Wigglesworthia glossinidia endosymbiont of Glossina morsitans morsitans (Yale colony): one gene and its partner. The protein of the gene in region 1 interacts with the protein of each later gene in a pairwise test. Links are inferred from orthologs where the notes say so. Each region holds a gene or a part of one and is shown in the gene's direction. Other genes may lie near its edges.

Region 1 (2,999 bases):
CTGCTATTACAAGGGGCTGGAGATATTGAACTGATATTCAAAAAATTAATTAATAAAAAAATTTAAATTTTAGAAAAAATAAAATATATAAAGATAATAAAATTTTAATGTTTAATACAAAAACATATCAAAAAATTAAAAAATCATATAAATTTATTTTTTTATTTGTATCTATAGGATGTATAGTTTGGTTTTTTTGGAATATAGTAAAATTTTCTAACATTTTGTTTATTTTTCCATTATCTAAAATCATTATTAAAGGAAACCAGAACTTTACTACAGTAGAAGATATTAATCAAATTATTTTAGGTATAAAATATTCTAAAAAATTTATTCAACACGACATAATTACTATTCAAACTAATATATCTAAAATTCCATGGATTCAAAAATCGAGTATAGAAAAAAAATGGCCAGACTCTCTAATTGTGCAAATTCTTGAATACATTCCTATAGGATTTTGGAACGATATCTATTTCATAGATGTGAACGGAACAATTTTTTATGTGCCTAAGAAACGATTAAATAATATTAAAAATTTACTAAAAATATATGCACCGCAAAATAGTGAAAAAATCGTTTTGCATGTGCTATTAAAAATAAAAAGTATTTTGGAAAAAGAGCAAATATCTTTAAATACAATTTATATCGGAGAACAATTTAACTGGGATTTAACAATAGAAAATAATTTAAAGATAAGATTGGGACGGTATGATAAAATATATAGATTACAAAGATTTGTAACGATATATCCAGTATTATTAAAAATAGCTCAGAAAGAAAATAAAAAAATGAAGTATATAGATCTTAGATATAATTCAGGATTATCAGTTGGATATAAATAATCAATTTAATAGTACAGGCAAACTTTATGACGAAAGAGACGAATAAAAAACTAGTAGGACTAGAAATTGGAACGTCTAAAGTCGCTCTTCTTGTAGGAGATATTTTACCTGATGGAATTATAAAAATTATTGGATCAGGAAATTCTCCTTCTAAAGGAATTGATAAAGGTGGAGTAAATGATTTAGAAGCAGTAGTACAATGTGTACAACAAGCAGTTCACCAAGCTGAAATGACAGCGAAATGTCATATCGAATCTGCTTATCTTGCTCTTTCAGGAAAACACATTTCATGTCAAAACGAAATTGGCATGGTGCCGATTACTGAAGAAGAAGTGACACAAGAAGATATAGAAAATGTTGTACATACTGCAAAATCCGTACGAATAAAAAATGAACATCGTATTCTTCATGTAATTCCACAAGATTATACTATCGATTATCAAGAAGGTATCAAAAATCCAATTGGATTAGCAGGCGTACGAATGCAAGCTAGTGTTCATTTAATTACGTGTCATAACGATATGGCAAAAAATATGATTAAAGCTGCACGTAGATGTGGAGTAAAAATAGATCAATTAATTTTTTCTGGATTGGCATCTAGTTGTTCGGTGTTAACCGAAGATGAAAAAGAACTTGGGGTATGCATAGTAGATATGGGCGGAGGCACCATGGATATTGCAATTTACACTGCCGGAGCGTTACGCTATACAAAAGTAATTCCATATGCCGGAAACATAGTTACTAAAGATATTTCATATGCTTTTGGCACACCCCCTTTAGAAGCTGAATCAATTAAAATTCATTACGGATGTGCTTTAAAATCATTAGTCAATAAAGAAGAAACCGTAGAAATTGCTAGTTTAGGAGGTAGACCTACAAGAAGTTTACAAAGAAAAACTCTGGCAGAAGTTATCGAACCAAGATATACAGAGTTATTACATTTAGTTAGCGATGAAATTTTAAATTTGCAAAAACAATTACGTTCTGAAAAAATTAAACACCATTTATCTGCAGGTATAGTGTTAACGGGAGGTGCATCCCAAATCGACGGATTATCCGATTGCGCACAACAAGTATTTCGTATGCAAGTACGTATTGGAAGACCTCAGAATATCTCAGGATTAACTGAATCTGTAAATCATCCATATCATTCAACAGTAGTAGGTTTATTACATTATGGTAAAGAATACGTTTTTAATAAAGATATTGAAACAACAGAAAAATATACTTTTTTTGCAAATTGGATAAAAAAATTTAATAATTGGATTAAAAAAGAATTTTAAAACTTGAAAATTAAGTCAAATCAATTTTTTTGATGCGATTAGTTTTGGAGATATATTATGTTTGAACCAATGGAATTAACTAGTGATGCAGTCATTAAAGTAGTTGGAATTGGAGGTGGTGGAGGAAATGCAGTTGAACATATGGTACGCGAATGTATCGAAGGCGTCGATTTTTTTGCAGTTAATACTGACGCTCAAGCATTAAAAAAAACTGAAGTCAATCAAACAATTCAAATTGGCAATAGTATTACAAAAGGTTTAGGAGCTGGTGCAAATCCAGAAATAGGGAGAAATTCTGCAGAAGAAGATAAAGATGCGCTTCGTGCCATGTTAGAAGGCGCCGACATGGTATTTATTGCTTCGGGTATGGGTGGAGGTACCGGTACAGGTGCCGCTCCAGTAATTGCGGAAATTGCTAAAGATCTCGGAATTTTAACCGTAGCAGTAGTTACAAAACCATTTCACTTCGAAGGTAAAAAACGTATGTTGTTCGCAGAACAAGGTATTGATTTACTTTCGAAAAGTGTAGATTCTTTAATAATTATTCCAAATGATAAATTATTGAAAGTATTAGGTCGCGGAATTTCATTGTTAGATGCATTTAGTGCAGCAAATGATGTATTAAAAAATGCAGTTCAAGGAATTGCAGAATTAATTACACGTCCGGGATTAATTAATGTAGATTTTGCCGATGTAAAAACAGTTATGTCAGAAATGGGGTATGCTATGATGGGTTCAGGTACTTCTAAAGGCGAAAATAGATCAGAAGAATCATCTGAAATGGCAATTTCTAGTCCTTTGTTAGAAGATATCGATCTTTCTGGAGCACGTGGAGTCCTAGTAAATATTACTGCAGGATTTGATTTACGTT
Region 2 (4,056 bases), 450 kb from region 1 along the record:
GCTTTTTGCATTAAGATACAATGAAGGTGCTTCTTCTAAAATTTTTTGATGACGACGTTGAATTGAACAATCTCTTTCTCCTAAGCTGACAGCGTTTCCTTGACCGTCAGAAAGTATCTGAATTTCAATATGTTTAGATTCGTTGATGTATTTTTCAAAATATATACGATTATCGTCAAATGTTAATTTAGCTTCTAATTTTGCTAAGTTGATAGCAATTTCTAAGTCATTTTCGTTATACACAATACGCATAGCTCTGCCGCCTCCGCCTTGTACTGCTTTAATAATTAACGGATATCCGACGACTTTTTGTGCAATATATTTAATTTTTTTAATATTAAATTTAGATATTTCTAAAGATGTTGGAAGACAAGGCAAACCTATTTCTTTCATAAAATTTAATGCTGAAATCTTATTACTCATAAGTTTAATTGTATGAGATTTTGGTCCAATAAATATAAATCCGGAACGTTCTACTTGTTCGGCAAAATTAGCATTTTCTGATAAAAATCCATATCCGGGATGAATTGCATCTGCTCCTGTTATTTCTGCAGCTGATATAATAGCGGGAATATTTAAGTAGCTTTTTATTGGATGCTCTGATCCTATACAAATTGTTTCATCTGCAAGCAAAACATGTTTTAAGTAACGATCTGCAGTAGAATAAATTGCTACTGTTTTAATATGAAGTTCCTTGCAGGTGCGTAAAATTCTTAATGCAATCTCTCCTCTATTAGCAATTAAAATTTTTTTTAACATTTTCAATTATTTGTTAGTTTCTATAGTAATTAATGGTTCGTCAAATTCTACTGATTGACCATCTTCTAGAAAGATAGATATAACAGTACCATTGCAATCAGATTGAATTTGATTCATCATTTTCATCGCTTCAATAATACAGATCGTATCTCCAACTTTAATGTTTTGTCCAATTTCAACAAAAGGACTTTCTGTAGGACTTGGCGCTCTATAAAATACTCCAACCATAGGTGATCGAATTACATGTACATTTTGTTTTTTAGATTGCTGTATATATGTATTTTTTTTATTATAAAAAGATTTTTCTTGATTTTGATTTTGTTTAAAATAATTATTTTTTATGCTAAAATTGTTATCAAAAATCTCAGATCGACAAATTTTTAACGAAGTATCACCTTCGCGTAGTTTTATTTCAGAAATATTAGTTTTTTCAATTAATGCAATTAATTTTTTAATTTTACGTATATCCATAAATATATCTTATATTTTTACTAAATATTTCATTGCTGCTTTAATAGCAAAATAATATCCGTTCACACCTAAACCGCATATCATACCTATTGCAATATCTGAAATATATGAACGATGTCGAAATTTTTCTCGAGAAAATATGTTAGATAGATGTACTTCTATAAATGGAATATTAACTGACAAAAGTGAATCTCTTAACGCTACACTAGTATGTGTCAAAGCGGACGGATTAAGAATAATAAAATTTATTTTTTTATATGATTTATGTATGCAATTTATAATTTCGTGTTCTGCATTTGATTGAAAATGTGTAATTCTAGCATTTATTTTATTTGATATTAAATTAATCTCGTTTAATAAATCTGATATAGATTTATTTCCATATATATTTTTTTCTCTTAATGATAATAAATTTAAATTTGGTCCATTTAGAATTAATAAATTAAATTTTTTCATTATTTTAAGGTAACTCTAACTAAATTCAATATTAATTTATGACTATCTAGATTAACGCAAATAAGATAGAATCTAATTGTAATTTAAATCAAAAGTGCTGTTAAGTTTGTCTGTATAGCTTATCCTGAAAAAAGATTATAACAAACTTAATAAATTTTTACGAGTAATATTTTCTTTAATTAATTTTGTTATTTAGTGTAAAAATATTCATAGAATTATAAAATTAAGATGAATGAAAAATTTCAATAAAATAATACCTTAAAACTAATTAGTAATTTAACATTTTATATTTTATTAATATATTAATTTACTAATATAAATAAATTAATTTAAGGATACTTAATATATATGTTTAAAAAATTTCGTGGAATTTTTTCTAACGATTTATCCATTGATCTTGGTACTGCTAATACATTAATTTATGTAAAAGGTCAAAGCATTGTTTTAAATGAACCTTCTGTAGTAGCTATTAGACATGATCGAGCTGGATTTCCCAAAAGCGTTGCTGCTGTTGGTTATGCTGCAAAACAAATGTTAGGTCGTACTCCAGGTAATATTGCTGCAATTAGACCAATGAAAGATGGTGTAATTGCTGATTTTTTTGTTACAGAAAAAATGTTACAACATTTTATTAAGCAAGTACATAGTAACAGTTTTATGAAACCTAGCCCTCGCGTTCTAGTATGTGTGCCAGTAGGCGCTACACAAGTAGAACGTAGAGCTATTCGAGAATCAACACATGGAGCAGGAGCACGAGAAGTATTTTTGATTGAAGAACCTATGGCAGCAGCTATCGGAGCAGGATTACCAGTTTCCGAAGCAACTGGATCTATGGTAATTGATATTGGAGGAGGTACTACTGAAGTAGCAGTTATTTCTTTAAATGGAGTAGTGTATTCGTCTTCTGTTAGAATCGGAGGAGATCGTTTTGATGAAGCTATTATTAGCTATGTACGTCGCAATTATGGTTCATTAATTGGAGAAGCAACGGCAGAGCGTATTAAACATACTATTGGCTCAGCTTATCCTGATCAAGATGCAAGCACGATCGAAGTACGCGGTAGAAATTTAGCAGAAGGTGTACCGCGTAGTTTTACATTAAATTCAAATGAAATTTTAGAAGCATTACAAGAACCATTAACTGGAATTGTTAGCGCCGTTATGATTGCACTAGAACAATGCCCTCCGGAATTAGCATCTGACATATCAGAAAGGGGTATGGTTTTAACCGGAGGAGGTGCATTGCTTAAAAATCTTGATCGTTTGTTAATGGAGGAAACTAGTATACCGGTTGTTATAGCAGAAGATCCTCTTACATGCGTAGCTCGAGGAGGTGGAAAAGCAATTGAGATGATTGATATACACGGCGGAGATTTATTTAGTGAAGAATAGCACATAAGTAAATAATTATATGCTATTTTAAATAATTTAAAATAATTGTTATTATGAAATTTATATCTAATAAACCTATTATATACATTAAATTTATTTTAGCAATAGTTTCAGCAATTGTCATTATGTACTTTGATACACATCATCAAAATTTTTTTAAAATGAGATCAATGTTTGATAGAATGACAAATCCAATATATCGCATAATAAATGTACCTTATAAAATTTTTGATCACATATTTAATTTATGTTCTACTAAATTGCATTTATCAAACATTAATCAAAAATTACATACAAAAATATTAGAAATTAGCAGCGATCAATTACTATTTAATCAATATAAAGAAGAAAATATACGTTTAAGAAAATTATTACATGCTCCATTAAAACAAGATATAAAAAAAATTTTTGCAACAGTAATATCTAAAAACATTGATTTCTACACTAGTCAAATTATAATCGATAAAGGAACATCTGATGGTATACAATGTGGGCAATCTGTTATTGATTATCAAGGTATTATCGGTCAAGTCATTGCAAGTAACAAATTTACCAGTAGAGTTTTATTAATATGTGATTTTGCCCATGCAATTCCACTACAAAATTTACGAAGTAACATTCGATTTATAGCTTTCGGAAATGGTTATAATCATGATTTACGTATAGAATCATTAAAAGATGATGTAGATCTTCAGGTAGGTGATATACTAGTAACTTCAGGAATAGGGGGCATATTTCCTGAAGGGTATCCAGTAGCAATTATTTCTTCAATAATCAAAAAACAGGATAATGTTTATCAAGAAGTGTATGCGCATCCTATTGCAAATTTTAGTACATTAAGATTTGTATTGATTTTAAAAGATAATCATCATTTTATACATGAAAATCCTCCGGAAATTCCAAAATCTGTTATTCAAGTTGAAAAAAAACGTTTTATGGAGCTCATGCAAGAACTTAAATAACATTAATGTTGAAAAT

The links. Proteins that work in one complex are often made in the same cells at the same time.
Region 2: the proteins of ftsA (region 1) and WIGMOR_RS00705 interact in binary tests that used the Escherichia coli proteins (3 or more experiments, as listed by UniProt). The link is inferred for Wigglesworthia glossinidia endosymbiont of Glossina morsitans morsitans (Yale colony) from one-to-one orthologs.

What each region holds. Positions count from the first base shown.
Region 1 is NC_016893.1:602,783-605,781, forward strand. It holds ftsA (cell division protein FtsA), read left to right. Parts: upstream 1-871; coding sequence 872-2,128; downstream 2,129-2,999. Other genes in the region: murC (UDP-N-acetylmuramate--L-alanine ligase), read left to right, coding at 1-66; WIGMOR_RS02920 (cell division protein FtsQ/DivIB), read left to right, coding at 108-845; ftsZ (cell division protein FtsZ), read left to right, coding at 2,186-2,999. UniProt on the Escherichia coli protein: Essential cell division protein that assists in the assembly of the Z ring. May serve as the principal membrane anchor for the Z ring.
Region 2 is NC_016893.1:148,654-152,709, forward strand. What follows is about bases 1,114-4,056. They hold WIGMOR_RS00705 (rod shape-determining protein), read left to right. Parts: upstream 1,114-2,034; coding sequence 2,035-3,078; downstream 3,079-4,056. Other genes in these bases: accB (acetyl-CoA carboxylase biotin carboxyl carrier protein), read right to left, coding at 1,114-1,230; aroQ (type II 3-dehydroquinate dehydratase), read right to left, coding at 1,240-1,689; mreC (rod shape-determining protein MreC), read left to right, coding at 3,132-4,040. Also shown: accC (acetyl-CoA carboxylase biotin carboxylase subunit), read right to left, coding at 1-759; more of accB, read right to left, coding at 766-1,113. UniProt on the Escherichia coli protein: Forms membrane-associated dynamic filaments that are essential for cell shape determination. Acts by regulating cell wall synthesis and cell elongation, and thus cell shape.